DNA from 4 places in the Pseudoalteromonas sp. NH0006-46 genome. Region 1 is predicted to be linked to each of the others. Evidence: predicted binding sites of a transcription regulator. Region 1 holds the regulator's gene; each other region holds the start of a gene.
What was found. The regulator MetJ, encoded in region 1, represses methionine synthesis genes. The targets are predictions, from matches to a motif close to TAGACGTCTAGACGTCTA.
Positions count from the first base shown of each region.

Region 2: metA (homoserine O-acetyltransferase MetA) is a predicted target of MetJ. The motif match lies at 2,780-2,797, and genes of this name have one in related genera.
Region 3: AC27I2_RS02145 (methylenetetrahydrofolate reductase) is a predicted target of MetJ. The motif match lies at 2,210-2,227, and genes of this name have one in related genera.
Region 4: metK (methionine adenosyltransferase) is a predicted target of MetJ. The motif match lies at 1,663-1,680, and genes of this name have one in related genera.

Region 1 covers NZ_BAAJML010000001.1:62,896-67,117, reverse strand. Annotated here, with positions in the region: gene metL (bifunctional aspartate kinase/homoserine dehydrogenase II) at 1-738, opposite strand, end outside; gene metB (cystathionine gamma-synthase) at 907-2,154, opposite strand; gene metJ (met regulon transcriptional regulator MetJ) at 2,354-2,674, shown strand; gene AC27I2_RS00260 (malic enzyme-like NAD(P)-binding protein) at 2,745-3,986, opposite strand.
Region 2 covers NZ_BAAJML010000007.1:121,088-125,309, forward strand. Annotated here, with positions in the region: gene metH (methionine synthase) at 1-698, opposite strand, end outside; gene AC27I2_RS14040 (homocysteine S-methyltransferase family protein) at 707-1,777, opposite strand; gene metA (homoserine O-acetyltransferase MetA) at 1,767-2,714, opposite strand; gene AC27I2_RS14050 (M24 family metallopeptidase) at 2,897-4,198, opposite strand.
Region 3 covers NZ_BAAJML010000001.1:471,900-476,121, reverse strand. Annotated here, with positions in the region: gene AC27I2_RS02150 (M16 family metallopeptidase) at 1-2,010, opposite strand, end outside; gene AC27I2_RS02145 (methylenetetrahydrofolate reductase) at 2,268-3,224, shown strand; gene AC27I2_RS02140 (response regulator) at 3,314-4,222, opposite strand, start outside.
Region 4 covers NZ_BAAJML010000001.1:504,981-509,202, forward strand. Annotated here, with positions in the region: gene AC27I2_RS02275 (hypothetical protein) at 1-242, opposite strand, end outside; gene metK (methionine adenosyltransferase) at 410-1,561, opposite strand; gene tkt (transketolase) at 1,867-3,870, shown strand; gene ppnP (pyrimidine/purine nucleoside phosphorylase) at 4,042-4,222, shown strand, end outside.

The sequences.
Region 1 (4,222 bases):
CGCTAGTAAATTGGCCTGAGTGCGGCACACTTTAGCGTACTTAATTGCCTTTTTTACTTTGCGCGGATCGGTACTAAATACACCTTGCGTGTCAGTCCAAATACATACCTGCTTAGCATCACAATAGCTGGCAAGTAATGTTGCGCTGTAATCGCTACCATTTCGGCCAAGCGTTACCGTATCGCCAAATGTATTTGCCGCTATAAACCCGGTTACTACATTCACTTTATTGGCATCAATGACACTGTTACATTGCCGCTTATTTTGAGCATGGCGTAATTCACCATCATTTAAAGTAAAAAGCAGGCGAGCATCGTGTGCGCAGGCATGTACGTTTAACTGTTGTAAATATGCAGCCAATAATCGCGCAGACCATACCTCACCATGGGCAAGTAATTGCGCCTCTTTGAGTTGCTCACTTTGCGCTAAGCTTGCAATTATATTTAGTTCTTCGAGTAATGTTTTAAGTGCGCTGCGCTTTAAATCAGCTTGTAATAATTGCTCAATTAAATCGCTCTGATGATTATTTAACTGCAGTAAAATATCAGCGACAGCTTGTGTGTCTTGCTGCTGATAACTTTGCCACAACGACACAAGGGTATCTGTGGTTTTACCAGCAGCAGATACCACAACACAGTCACCCGGTTGTGAGTGGCCAATAATTATTTTAGCTACGCTTTGATAGCGCTCACTAGAGCTTAAACTTGAACCACCAAATTTATGTACACAATTGACCATATTTATACCAATTCGCTTAATTAGATTGTCTATTTTGAGGATAAGAAAACCGTGTCGATAACAAGGCAAAAATTTCGTTGTTTATTTGTTCTATATGAAAAATTTTTAACGAAGTTAGCGCCGGTTAATCCCTCAAATTGATTAGGTATTATTGCGGATTGGTATTACTTACCAAAGCGCCGGGCGGGCTGCACTTAATTTTACATTGCCTTCAGGCGAGCCAGCCCCTTTACCAACACGGCCAATGTTTTTATTTTGCCCAGGCTTTACAAGCTGAAACACGCGCTCTAAATCAGCTAATAAGTCGTTTATATCTTCTATACCGACTGAAACTCGAATAAGCGTGTCGCCAACCCCTGCTTCAAGCCGTGCTTTAGGTTCCATTCCAGCGTGTGTCATCGTTGCAGGATGGCATATTAAGCTCTCAACTCCGCCCAAAGACTCTGCCAAGCTGAAATCACGTAGGCTTGTTAAAAACGCCGCAGCATCGTTTATGTCGCCTTTAATATCAAAACTCACCATGCCACCAAAGCCCAGTTGCTGAGCTTTAGCTAATTCATGCTGTGGGTGCGATTCAAGGCCTGGGTAATACACTTGACGAACAAATTCAGACTCATCTAAATATTTAGCAATCGCTAATGCGTTTTCTTGATGCTGTTTTAAACGCACATTAAGTGTTCGCAAACCACGTAATGTTAAATAACTATCAAATGGCGCACCTGTAATACCTATATTATTTGCCCACCATGCCAATTCATCGCCCAGCGCTTGTGAAGCTGCAATTACCGCACCGCCTACTACATCTGAATGGCCATTAATGTATTTGGTGGTCGAGTGCACCACTATATCAACACCAAATTTTATGGGGTTTTGTAATGCCGGTGATAAAAATGTGTTATCAGCAGCAACTAAAGCACCGCACTGCTTAGCAATATCGGTTATTGCTTTAATATCAGTTAAGCGCAGTAATGGGTTACTGGGTGTTTCTATCCAAATTAGCTTAGGTTTAATTGCTAAAATTTTGTCCAAGCTTTGTGCTTGAGTTAAATCTAAAACTTCCAGCTTAAGCAAACCGCGCTTTTGCAGTGAAGTAAATAAACGATAGCTGCCGCCGTAACAATCATGAGGGATCACCAACGTATCATCATGATTCAAAATTTGCGTAGCCAAATGAACGGCAGACATGCCCGTAGCAGTAATAATGCCTCGTGCTCCGCCCTCTAGTTCGGCTAACGTTTCAGCTAAAATATCACGATTGGGGTTACCACTTCGTCCGTAATCATATTGGCGTTTTTTATCAAAGTCGGCAAACGAATATGTTGTCGATAAATAAATAGGTGCGACAACTGCGCCATGATGCTTGTCGGCTTCAACACCACTTCTCACTGCAATGGTTGCTTTATTTTTTTCGCTCATATTCGTCACCTGTTCAATTTGGATGTTTAGACGTCTAAAAGAGTAATTTATCTCATTAAAGATGTCAAAACATTTAAAGCTCTAGATGGCTAAATAACTAGTATTTGACTATCTTTTTTAAATCGATAGAATTTCACGCATATTCATATGCATTGTAGCGCATGTGAGCAATTATTAATCTGAGGCGACGATACATCTTATGGCTAAATGGAATGGTGAGTATATTCACCCATACGCAGAACACGGGAAAAAATCAGAACAAGTAAAAAAAATTACCGTTTCGATCCCACTAAATGTATTAAAGGTATTAACGGACGAGCGCACGCGTCGTCAAATTAATAACCTACGTCATGCAACAAACAGTGAACTACTTTGTGAAGCGTTTTTACATGCATTTACCGGCCAACCTTTGCCTAACGATGACGACTTACGTAAGGATAACGCCGAAAAAGTCCCTGAAGAAGTGAAAAAAATAATGCAAGAAATGGGTCTAGAAGTGCCTGTGTTAAACGAAGACTAAACGTAATTTTAGACACAAAAAAACCTCAATTAATTGAGGTTTTTTTGTGTCTAAAATTACAACCTAACACTTATTCCATGTAGTTTTCAGGTAAATCAATTCGTGCAACACCTGACTCTACCGCAGCCATTGCAACCGCTTTTGCAATGCGTGGTAGTAAACGAGGATCCATTGGTTTTGGAATAATATACTTATCGCCAAACTCCAGCTTATCAACACCCGCAGCCGTCAGTACTTCAGCAGGCACAGGCTCTTTAGCAATACTTCTAATTGCTTCTACGGCAGCTATTTTCATTTCATCATTAATTGCACTGGCGCGTACATCAAGAGCACCGCGGAATATAAACGGAAAACACAGTACATTATTAACTTGGTTAGGGTAATCTGAGCGACCCGTTGCCATAATTAGATCGTTTCGAGCAGAATGAGCCAGTGCAGGATCAATTTCTGGATCTGGGTTTGAACAAGCAAACACAACTGGTTTTTCTGCCATTAATTTTAAATCATCGGCAGCTAATAGATTAGGACCCGATACACCAACAAAAACATCTGCATCTTCAATCACATCTTGCAACGTGCGCTTGTCTGTATTGTTTGCAAAAAGTTTTTTGTATTCATTTAAGTCATCACGACGAGTATGAATAACACCTTTACGGTCAAGCATGTATATGTGCTCACGCAAAGCGCCACACTTTATTAAAAGCTCCATACAAGCAACCGCAGCAGCACCCGCCCCCAAACACACAATAGTGGCATTTTCGATAGACTTGCCCTGCACCTCAAGCGCGTTCAACATACCCGCAGCGGTTACAATAGCTGTACCGTGCTGATCATCATGAAATATAGGAATACTGCAGCGTTCAATCAACGCTTTTTCTATTTCAAAACACTCTGGCGCCTTTATATCTTCGAGGTTAATACCGCCAAATGTGTCGGCAATATTAGCCACTGTATTAATAAAATCTTCCGTGGTGCGATGTTTAACTTCAATATCAATAGAATCAAGGCCAGCAAATCGCTTAAACAGTAACGCCTTACCTTCCATTACAGGTTTTGAAGCAAGTGGGCCTAAATTGCCCAGGCCTAAAATTGCAGTACCATTAGTGATAACCGCAACCATATTCCCTTTGCCGGTGTATTTATAAGCGTTTGCAGGGTCAGCAGCTATTTCGCGTACTGGTTCTGCAACTCCTGGGCTATATGCTAATGCGAGATCTTTAACCGTTTCAGCAGGCTTGGTTAGCTCAATGCTAATTTTTCCTGGAACGGGGTGCGAATGATAGTGTAGTGCTTGTTCACGAAAGTCTGACATAACGCGATTGTATCCTGCAATTAAAGTAAAAGTGAGAGGTGAAGTTTAGGCTACGATACCCTTATTATTTTTAAATTCCAAGCAATATCAGGTCTATCCTGTTATATGCTAGTTCGATTAATTTTAAGAGGTTTTTCAATAACTTTAGTAAATTATATCGACACTTTATAAATAAAAATTCATCCAATAACGGATTTTAAAGGCACATTTGTTCTTTCATTATTTTTTATAAAACA
Region 2 (4,222 bases), on a different contig from region 1:
GAGTGAATGGCTTCACGCACGGGGTTATTACCCCTAAACGAAAACGATACATTAGACACCCCGCCCGACACTTTACAGTGCGGTAAGTTCTGTTTAATGCGGCGTGTGCCTTCAATAAACTCTACGGCGTAGTTGTCGTGCTCTTCTATACCGGTGGCTACGGCAAATATATTAGGGTCGAATATAATATCTTCCGGTGGGAAGCCAATCTCTTCTACTAATATTTTGTAGCTACGCTCACAGATTTCGTATTTTCTATCTGCGGTGTCGGCTTGGCCGTCGGTATCAAACGCCATAACAACAGCGGCGGCGCCAAAGCGTTTAATAATTTTAGCTTGGCGTTTAAACGGCTCTTCGCCCTCTTTAAGCGATATTGAATTAACAATCGCCTTGCCTTGAATACACTTTAAGCCTGCTTCTATCACTTCCCATTTAGAGGAGTCGACCATAATAGGCACTTTGGATATATCGGGCTCTGAGGCAATTAAGTTTAAAAACTTAACCATGGCCGCTTTTGAGTCCAGCATGGCTTCGTCCATGTTTATATCTATAACTTGAGCGCCGTTTTCTACTTGTTCGCGGGCAACGGTAAGCGCTGCTTCATAGTCTTCTTCCATGATTAAGCGTTTAAACATGGCCGAGCCGGTTACGTTGGTACGCTCGCCAACATTGGTAAATACTGCAATTTGCTGTGTCATGTTGGCTCCTAGTTTAAGTTACAGGCTTCAAGGCCTGATAAACGCATACGTACATCAAGCTCTGGTAATGCGCGAGGTTTAACGCCTTCAAGCCCTTTAGCAAACGCACGAATGTGCGCAGGCGTTGTACCGCAGCAGCCACCCACAATATTTATAAAGCCCGATTTGCCCCAATCTATAATCTCGGCAGCCATTTCAGGTGCTTCTAGGTCGTACTCACCAAATTCGTTAGGTAAACCGGCATTAGGGTGTACTGAAGTAAATGTTTCGCATACGCGCGAAAGCTCTTCTACGTATTGGCGAAGTAAGTCTGGCCCTAGGGCGCAGTTAAGGCCAATCGAAATAGGTTTTATATGGCGAATGGAGTTATAAAATGCTTCGGTTGTTTGCCCAGAAAGGGTACGCCCTGAGGCATCGGTAATGGTGCCCGAGATCATTACAGGTAATGTGCGCCCTGCTTGCTCAAACGCTTCTTCTACTGCGAATGAGGCTGCTTTTGCATTTAGGGTGTCGAATATGGTTTCGATAAGTATTAAATCAGCGCCGCCTTCCATTAAAGCAAGAGTAGACTCAACATAAGCAGTAACCAGCTTATCAAACGTTACGTTACGGTAACCTGGGTCGTTTACATCTGGCGAGATAGAACAGGTTTTAGATGTTGGCCCTAACACACCTGCTACATAGCGAGGTTTTTCTGGATTTTTAGCGGTGAACTCGTCACATATTGCGCGCGCGAGTTTAGCCGACTCTAAGTTTACCTCACGGCTTATGCTTGCCATGTCGTAATCTTCCATCGAAATGGTGGTTGAGTTAAAAGTATTGGTTTCAATAATATCTGCACCGGCAGCTAAAAAGCTGCGGTGTATTTCTGTTATTAACTCTGGCTTAGTGAGGCTTAATAAATCGTTATTACCTTTAATTAGCACGTGCCAGTCTTTAAAGCGCTCGCCACGATAGTCTTCTTCTTCAAGTTTATGAGTTTGGATCATGGTGCCCATAGCGCCGTCTAAAATTAAAATACGCTCTTTGAGCGCTTCACTTAGTTGGGCTTGTTTGTTGGCGGCTTTATTATTCGGCATAGTTGTTAGTCCTCACATCTTGGCTAACTAAATTAATATCATACGGTGTGGTTTGATACACGTAGTAATTTAACCAGTTCGAAAAAAGTAAAAAAGCATGACTTTGCCATGTTTTTGAAGGTTGTTTGCTTGCATCATCATCGGGAAAATAGTTTTCAGGTTTTGGCGCGTCTGGGCTTTTTTGTAAATCGCGCTCGTACTCCCCTTTTAGGGTGTCGGCATCGTATTCCGGGTGGCCGGTTATAAATACTTGGCTACCCGATTTGTTTTTCAGTAAGTAAGCACCTACTCGCTCAGAGCCTGCTAATATAACTAAATCATCACATGCGTTTATTTTATTTATATCAATGTGCCCATAACGTGAGTGTGGCACTAAAAAGGTATCGTCGAAGCCACGGGTTAATGCACCATGTTTAAAATGACATTGGTGAGTAAATACGCCACACAGCTTATTGGGTTTTAAGTCGCGCTTTAAGTTGTAGCTGTGGAATAACGCGGCATGGGCCGCCCAACACGAAAACAACGTAGAGGTAACGTGTTGCTCTGCCCAATCAATAATGATTTTTAGCTCTTCCCAGTAGGCAACATCTTCATACTCTAAATGTGCTAGTGGTGCACCTGTAACAATAAGCGCATCGTAGTTGTTGTTTTTTACCTCTGAAAAATAGCGGTAAAACGTATCTAGGTGCTCTTCTGAATTATTACTGCTGCGGTGGGTGTCTAGGCGCAGCAGCTCTACGTTTACTTGCAAAGGAGAATTGGCAAGCAAACGAATAAACTGTACTTCGGTTTCTACTTTATTAGGCATTAAATTTAATATAGCCAAACGCATTGGGCGGATTTCTTGCGTTTTTGCACGGCTTTTTGGCATTACAAATACGTTTTCTTGGCGTAAACGTGCAATGGCCGGAAGCTCATCCTTTACAGTGATTGGCATATTTTTAACTCCTACTCATAAAAACTCGTGCTAATTATGAACTGAAAGCAAAAAATATCAACCTCTAGATGTATAGATGTCTAAATGAAATTTATTCATTATTACTTAAGTCTGTGGCAAGCAATGAGTTACCCCCTAAAAATAGGCTTAACTCACTGCATTTAAAATACTTACTTTTTAAACTACTCGTTATTACCTACTAGGACTAAATTTTGTTGAGGAGGAATTAAATACTCAGCGCCGTTTTTGGTAATCACAGCCATCTCTTCAACTGAAATGGTTTTAAACTCGGTGTTATTCAAAGGCCAACTAAAAAAACCATCAAAGGCAAACACCATTCCTTCTTTTAGTTTACGATGTGCTGCAGGCCTTACTTGCGCACTGCGAGACCCCCCTAAATTTGGGCCCGTGTCGTGCGCAACATACCCTACAGGGTGACCGGTGCTCCATGGCACAGGCTCTGAGTTGTATTTATTCATTAATACGGTTTGAGCTTGATCCACGTCTATGCCTTTTACGCCGGGTTTCATGGCATTAAATGCGGCAAAACCACTGTCTCTGGCGTTAATCCAATATTGATGAATGTTGGCCGGTGCAGAGGTTTCCCCTTCTTTAAGTACATAAGCAAAACGCTGAATATCACTTACCCAGCGATTGTAGAGCTTTACACCAAAATCAATTTGGATTACGTCACCCGGCATAATCACTTTATTTGTAGAATGCGAATGTCCGCGGTCGGGGCCTGAGTTTACGTTGGGGTTTTGGTCGGCAGCCCATGCATCGGTTACGCCTCTTGCTTTCATTTTAGCTTTTAAAAATTTAGCTACATCGGCATCAGTGGTTTTACCTGGAACAATGGTTTTATAAGCCTCTAGTTGCCACTTTGCTGAAAGCATTGCAGCCTCTTTCATTATTTCAACCTCCGCAGGTAATTTAATTGAAAGCCATTGATAAACGACTTCTTCAGAAGATACGAGTTTTGCTGTGTGCTTTGCGCCTAATAAGCTCGCTAGTTGCTTGTATTGTGAGTGCGATAAGCCATCAGCCTGCGCGTTAAGGTCAGAGACATTTATTGCAATGCGCTCAAAAGGCTGCTTTTTTATAAACTCAGCGGCGTATTTTAACGCAGACACACTGCGTGGCACTGAGATCACTTTTTCATGTATATTTAGCTCGTCGAGTGCTTTTGCTTCGCTTGAAGGTGAGTAAGCAACTGAATGAAACGTCCCTTTATTGAAGTAAAATAAGTACGCCGCTGGTGACCCTGCGTTTTCACAGCCAATATGGTCGGCCAATGGGTCGTTGTTATTTTCTCTACAAACAATAAGCCAAGCGTCTACATTAGCCGCTTTTAAAGCGTTTGGCAGGAGCTGGGTTATTCTTTGTTTTCTTATTTCGGGCCAAGGTGAGTCTGCTGCATTTGCTTTGGAATTTATTGTAAATAATATTAGCAAAGCCAGTATTATTATTTTTTGTATGGTCATGAGTTTTTCTTATTTTTACTATGG
Region 3 (4,222 bases), 410 kb from region 1:
CACAGCGCCAATTAAACCCAATGTTAGTTTAGATTGGGTAAGCTCTGTGTTGTAAAATGCTTTTACATCATCAAGAGTAAGTGCTTCTAAGTCTGAAATATCACCATAGTTGTAGCTCTCGTATGGGTGGCCTTTATAAAGCGTACTGTAAAGCACTTCTTTACCTAGCTCTTCATCATTAGATGCTTTTAAGCCAGACTTAATACCGTCGATCATTTCTTTTTTAAGGCGTTTAAAGTCATCGTCTCTAAAACCTGGGTTAAGTAGTTGCTCGCTGATAAGTGCATACCAAGTTTCAGCGTTATCTTTATGAATACGCCCCTGGAACGACAGCATTTCTTTATCTATTTGGTAACCAAAGCTACCCGCAAGCGGATAAAGCGCTTTTTGGATTTCTTTGTAGCTGGTACTTTGCGAACCACCTTGAGCAAGCATTGCGGCGGTAAGCGCAGCTACACCTTTTTTACCTTGAGGATCAGCAGCTGCCCCTGTATTAAATAAAAAGTTTACATCAATCAGCGGCGAGCTATTGGTTTTATCAAGCACTTTAAATACAGGTGCCTCTGGGGCTTGTTCAAGTTTTGCAACTACTGCACTTAAACTCGCCTCTTCTGCAAACCCCGGTGCTTTATCAAGTGCCGACATAGTCACGGTAGTACGCGTGTTATCTACAAAGTATTTATTAGCAACCGCTTTAATATCTTCTGCTGTGATGTTGTCGGCCGACTTATAAAGCTGGTTAATTACTTCAGGATCGCGTTCAAAATGCATGTAACTTGCAAGGGTTGATGCAATTGCTTGCGAAGAATCTAAACCATTAATAAAGCCATATTTAAGGTTAGACTTTAAGTCACTTAATTTTTGTGCATCGACCAACTCTGTTCTGGCTTTTGCATAAGTGCGGTTAATTGCATCACGCGCTTTTGCTAAATCATCAGCGTTTTCTACTTTTACAAATACATGCAGTAAGCCTGGATCTTTGGTTTCTGGATTATAAGTAAACATTTGACTCGCTATTTGTTTATCAACAACGAGCTCTTGATATAAATCTGAGTTACTTGAAAAATAAAGCTGCGAGATTAAATCAAGTGCAGCTCTGTCTTTTTTAGCGGGTTCCCACGCAGCCCCCTTATACGATACCAATAGCCAATGCCCCGGCAAGGCTTTATTTTGTTCATGCAAATACTTAGGAGCTTGCTGTTTTGGCTCAGCTTTAATATCGGCAACGTAATTGCCTTTTTCCCAACCACCCCAGTGTTTTTTAACCATTGCCATTGTGGCTTTTGGGTCAACATCACCCACAATAACTAGCGATACATATTCTGGCTTATAAAACTTATCAAAAAACTCTTTACCGTAAGCCATTTGGTCTGGCATGGCTTCTATGTCTTCAAAAAAGCCCATTGTGGTGTGTTTATAAGTGTGTTTTTCAAAAGCCTCTGCACGCACAGCACTTAATAACTTACGAATTGGGCTGGCGTTATTTTTTAAGTACTCACCTTTTACCGTCAATGCTTCGGTTCTAAATTGCTCTTCGGTGTAGGTTAAGTTTTGGAAAATATCAGCTTCAATCTCAAGTACTTTATCAAGGTGCTGCTTTGAAAAGTTTAAATGGTAGTTAGTGTAATCGTTGGTAGTGTATGCACGGTTATCAACCCCTGCATTTTTGAATATGGCGGTGTATTCGTCTTGCGGAAATTTTTTAGAGCCTTTAAATACCATATGTTCAAAAAAATGAGCAAAACCAGTTTTACCCGCTTCTACTTCATTACGCGAGCCAACAGAAACCGGTATTTGCAGCGAAACGACATCAGGGTAATCCGTTTTTACAACCATTACACGTAAGCCATTCTCAAGCTCTTCAATTAGGTAATCTTGTGAAAAAACACGGTCATCAGCTTTTTTTATTTGTTCTTGTTTTGCTGTTTGCGTCGTTTCATTTTTTTGCATTGCACAGCCAGTTAAAGCGAGTGATACCGCAAGGCTTGTTGCTAATAATTTAAATTTCATAATTGTCCTTTAGTAAATTGAGCAAAGTTGTTGTCAAAATATTTACAATTTCACTACTAATTATGCCCCAAAGCCAATGAATATAAGAGCCCTCAGTCGCTTTATTATGTAAACAACTATGTCTTGCACTTAATTTAGGAACTCCTTTGTATGAATAATCCTCACGTTGCTTGAAAAACTTTCACTTAAAAAATCTATCTAGACGTCTAAATGGCTGCTATATTTAATCCATCAACCATTGAGCTGGAATGAGGATTATGGCTTTATCACTTCAAGAGAAAATTGAGGACACTAATCAAGGTGTTTATCTTATTGGTACAACGCCACCCAAAATAGGCACTGATAAAGCGCAGTTAAAAACCATTGCAGAAAAACTATTAGGCCGCTTACACGAAATCGAATACGACGGTGTTGTAATTTACGATATTCAAGATGAGAGCAGCCGTACTAATCAGGCTCGTCCGTTTCCATTTAAACAAACGGTTGATCCGCGTGAGTACAGTAAGTTGCTAAAAGACTTATCACGCCTAGATGTAATTACCTACAAAAGCGTAGCGCAACGCGGTGAGGCTGAATTTAAAGAGTGGCTAGATGAAACTAAAAACGAGTTTGATTTAAAAAATGTCGTTTTAGTGGGTAGCCCATCGTCGGAAGGTGATATTAAACTAAGCCTACCTGACGCTTATAAAACATTAGCTGAGCAAAGTGATGACTTCTTTTTAGGAGGCGTAACCATTGCAGAGCGACATGCAAGCAAGCGCAATGAACACGAACGCTTAATAGAAAAAACAACACAAGGTTGCCAATTTTTTATATCGCAAGCGGTTTATAATGCTCAAGCTACTATTGATTTAATAACAAGTTACGCGCGTACCTGCAAGGCACAAGGCGTTACACCAAAACGTATTATACTCACGTTTACACCATGTGGCGGTGATAAAACCCTAGAGTTTATGCAGTGGTTGGGTATTTCAGTACCAGAGGCGACCAAATGGCGCATGCTTGACGCAGACAACACCTTGAGTGAATCGGTGCGTATTTGCCGCGAAAATCTCGATTCAATTTTAAAAAGCTGTGCGCACTTAGACGTGCCACTGGGTTTAAACATTGAAAGCTTAACAAACCGTAAAGAAGAAATTGACGCATCAATTAACCTATACCGTTTATTAAAAGCAACTATGGAGCTCAACCTAGCTGAGAAACAAATAGCATAAAGTTAAACTAATTTACACCCTTCTTGGCAAGCTAATGCTTGCCTTTTTTGTCTCACTAACTTATTTAGTAAACAACTCAAAAACAAAAATTAAATACACACCCACTTTGCTATTACTTCAAACATACTTTCAACCTTAATGGGCTTTGAAATATAGCCATCCATACCGCAATCTTGCGCCTTTAATAAATCCGTTTCTCTTGTATTAGCAGTCATTGCAATAATGGGTAAATTTTTAAACTTTGCTTGTTTTTTTATTTCTGTGGCTGCCGTATAACCATCCATTCTAGGCATTTGGCAGTCCATTAACACACCATCGTAAGTTTTATGTTTTAGCGCATCTAATGCCTCAAGGCCATCGTTAGCAATATCAACAATTAAGCCATTTTTACGCAGTATTTGTGTTGCTACTTGTTGATTGAGCGGGTTATCTTCAACCAATAAAATATGAATGCCTTGCAGTTTTTGTAGTGTGTTTTGTGTATTTAAGCTCTCTTGTGATTCTGGTTTTTTTAGTGTTTTTATATGCATAATTTGTAAAAGTACGTTATGCAAAGTACTTTTAATTATTGGTTTTATGAGTACTTTATAAGTGTTATTACCAAACCCTAGTAGGCTTTCGTTTAGCGCTTTATTTTCACAAGGCGCTATTACAATTAGCTTTTTTGCATTTAATTTAAGCTTATTGCGCAAAGACTGCGCAGCACTATCATGATTTAAATTTAACGTTCGCCAATCTATAAATATAAAATCGTAATCATGTAGCATACCTAGCCGGTCTAATACTTGGTTGATGTTATTTACAGTGTCAAATTTTACTTCAAAACCTAAAAGCAGCGTTTGTAATGATGTTAACTGACTATCTGAACTCTCAATAACAAGTGCTCGCTTGGCTCTAATATGTGATATGTCAAACTCATTTTGCTTAGTCGAATAATTGAGTGGAATAGTAAAACTAAAGCAGCTCCCCTTATTTAATTTGCTGTTTACTGTAATATC
Region 4 (4,222 bases), 440 kb from region 1:
GTGGCTTTTTCTGTACTTGTTGATACCGCTTGAAGTTTACTTTTAATGCCCAAACCCACAAGTAGCTTAGCTTGTTTTAACGCTTTGTTTTTATCGCTAGGCGCAAATAAAGGCTTACCATTAAAAAATAAGGCTACTTTTTCTTCTGAGATCTTTAGTTTTGCCGCTAGGTTTGTACACGCTGTTTTTGTGTCAACGTTATCAGCGAGTCCAGCAAACATAACGCGAAAATTATCGGTCATTTAAATATCCCTAAAGCTTTATAATTTAATGAGTATATACCTAAAGTATAAAAAAGTTCGAGGACCAATTAATAGTTATTTGTATAACCATAAATTAGCAGTGTTAAACAAAATAAGAAGCTATAAAAAACGGCCCTTAAAAGGACCGTTTTTTTATTGCTTTGGTCTTAAAGACCTGAAGCTGCGCGAAGTGCTTCAGCTTTATCTGTGCGTTCCCACGGGAATTCGTCACGGCCAAAATGGCCGTAAGCTGCAGTAGGAAGGTAGATAGGGCGCTCTAAATCAAGCATTTGAATTAAGCCGTATGGGCGTAAGTCAAAATGTTCACGAATTAGTTCGATTAAACGTGCTTCTTCTAACTTACCAGTTCCAAACGTTTCAACACTGATTGAAGTAGGCTCTGCAACACCAATTGCGTAAGATACTTGTAATTCACACTTGTCAGCAAGGCCAGCAGCCACTACGTTTTTAGCCACGTAACGTGCAGCGTATGCAGCTGAGCGGTCAACTTTTGATGGATCTTTACCAGAGAAAGCACCACCACCGTGACGTGCCATACCACCGTAGGTATCTACGATGATTTTACGACCAGTTAAACCACAGTCACCCATTGGGCCACCAATTACAAAGCGACCTGTTGGGTTAATGAAAAATTTAGTTGCGCTTGTGATTAATTCAGCAGGAAGTACTGGCTTGATGATTGTTTCCATCACTGCTTCAACTAAGTCATTTTGTGAGATATCTTCGCTGTGCTGAGTTGACAGAACAACTGCGTCAATACCAACTGGCTTGCCATTTTCGTATGCAAAAGTAACTTGAGATTTTGCATCTGGACGTAACCAGTTAAGCTCGCCGCTTTTACGTACTTGCGCTTGACGTTGAACTAAACGGTGAGAATACGTGATAGGTGCAGGCATTAATACTTCTGTTTCGTTACATGCGTAACCAAACATTAAACCTTGGTCACCAGCGCCTTGTTCTTCTGGGCTAGTGCGGTCAACGCCTTGGTTAATATCAGGAGACTGTTTACCAATTGTGTTTAAAATTGCACACGAGTCTGCATCAAAACCCATGTCTGAATGCGTGTAGCCAATTTCACGTACTGTTTTACGTGTAATCTCTTCTATATCAACCCATGCGCTAGTCGTGATTTCACCACCAACCATAACCATACCAGTTTTCACGTATGTTTCGCACGCAACGCGGGCATGAGAGTCTTGCTCTAGGATAGCATCAAGAACCGCATCAGAGATTTGGTCGGCGATTTTATCCGGATGACCTTCAGAAACAGATTCAGAAGTAAATAAATGTTTTGCCATTGTATTTCTGCTCACAAATATTGCGCTTCACAAACGTCGGTATTAGCGCTAAAAAATTAAGGGGCGTATTTTATCTAAAACAAAACATCTTGCATAGTGTTTTTACGCCTAGACGTCTAAATAAAATTAGTTATGACATTATGGTCTTAAAAAATATTCATAATACCTCATTTTTATAGGGTTTTTAATTGCACACAGCCCCCACAATAAGTAAGAATGGTCGCAATAACAGTGCTCATATAATTTGAGTACATAAACGAACACATAAATACCCGCGCAAATACATATATAAGGTAGGAGAATTCATGCCATCTCGCAAAGAACTTGCAAATGCTATTCGCGTCTTGTCAATGGACGCAGTACAAAAGGCCAAATCTGGTCACCCTGGAGCCCCTATGGGCATGGCTGATATCGCAGAAGTATTATGGCGCGATTATCTAAAACATAATCCATCAAATCCAGAGTGGGCAGACCGAGATCGATTTATTCTTTCAAACGGCCACGGTTCAATGCTTATCTATTCTTTATTGCACTTAAGTGGTTATGATTTACCGCTGGACGAAATTAAAAACTTCCGTCAAATGCACTCTAAAACACCAGGTCACCCAGAATATGGTTATGCGCCAGGTATCGAGACTACTACGGGCCCATTAGGTCAAGGGATCACAAATGCGGTAGGTATGGCAATTGCTGAAAAAGCGCTTGCGGCACAATTTAACCGTGAAGGACACGACATTGTCGATCACCATACCTACGCATTTATGGGCGACGGTTGTTTAATGGAAGGTATTTCGCATGAAGCCTGTTCACTTGCCGGCACATTAAGCCTAGGTAAGCTAGTTGCTTTTTGGGACGACAACGGTATTTCTATTGATGGTGAAGTTGAAGGTTGGTTTAGCGATGACACACCAGCACGTTTTAAAGCGTATGGTTGGCACGTAATAAGCGGCGTTGATGGTCACGACAGCGATGCGGTAAGTGCTGCGATAGCAGAAGCAAAAAGCGTTACTGATAAACCAACGCTAATTTGTTGTAAAACAATTATTGGTTACGGTTCACCTAATAAATCAGGTAGCCACGACTGTCACGGTGCACCACTTGGCGATGACGAAATTAAAGCGTCTCGTGAGTTTTTAGGTTGGACAGGCGATGCCTTTGAAATTCCTGAAGACATTTACGCACAGTGGGATGGAAAGGCCAAAGGTCAAGAGCTTGAATCAAGCTGGGACGAAAAGTTTGCAGCCTATGCAAAAGCACACCCAGAGCTTGCCGCTGAATACAAACGCCGTACAAATTCAGATTTACCTGCGGATTGGGCTGAAAAGTCTCAAGCGTACATTGAAGAGTTACAAGCAAACCCAGCGAACCCAGCGTCACGCAAAGCGTCACAAAATGCATTAAATGCATTTGGCCCATTATTACCAGAATTTATGGGGGGCTCTGCCGATTTAGCCGGCTCAAACTTAACAATTTGGGATGGCTCTAAAGGCCTAACTGCTGACGATGCAAGCGGAAACTACGTTTACTACGGTGTGCGTGAGTTTGGTATGTCGGCCATTATGAATGGTATTGCGCTTCATAAAGGGTTTATTCCATATGGTGCAACGTTCTTAATGTTTATGGAGTACGCACGCAACGCAGTGCGTATGGCTGCATTAATGAAGCAACCAAGCATTTTTGTATACACGCACGATTCTATTGGTTTGGGTGAAGATGGTCCAACTCACCAACCAGTAGAGCAAATTGCCAGCATGCGTTTAACGCCTAACTTATACAATTGGCGCCCATGTGACCAAGTTGAGTCGGCAATTGCATGGCAACAAGCTATTGAACGTAAAGACGGTCCTACATCGTTAATATTTACACGCCAAGGCTTAGAGCAACAAGCGCGTGACGCACAACAATTAAGCGATGTTAAAAAGGGTGGTTACATTCTAAGCTGTGATGGCAACCCTGAGCTAATTATTATTGCAACAGGCTCTGAAGTGCAATTGGCACAAGATTCAGCTACTGAATTACGCAGCCAAGGTAAAAAGGTACGTGTTGTATCTATGCCATGTACTGATGCGTTTGAAGATCAATCGCCTGAGTACAAAGAAAGCGTATTACCAGCAAGCGTTTCACGCCGCGTAGCGGTAGAAGCGGGTATTGCAGATTACTGGTATAAATACGTAGGCTTAAATGGCGCAGTAGTGGGTATGACTACTTTTGGTGAGTCTGCACCAGCTAACGAGCTATTTGAGCACTTTGGCTTCACAGTAGAAAACATTGTAAGTAAAGCAAAGGCACTTTTTAATCGTTTTGATTAAGTAAGTTAAGCAATTTAAGAACCCGCATATATTTGCGGGTTTTTTTATGCCTTATATGAAACAACTTCACCTTACCCCGTATCGCTTTTCTTGCAAGAAAGTGAGCTATCAGGCAAGGTAGTGCGATAAAATTTATGAATCATAATATTTAAATTAATAGCAGGAGCTAAAATGTCTCAGTATGAAAATGTAAGTGTAGTTAAAAAAGCAAACGTGTATTTTGACGGTAAAGTATCGAGCCGTACGGTTGTGTTTAGCGATGGAACAACTAAAACATTAGGCTTTATGCAGCCGGGTGAATTTGTATTTGATACCAGTAAAAAAGAACTCATGGAGTTGTTAGGTGGTCAGT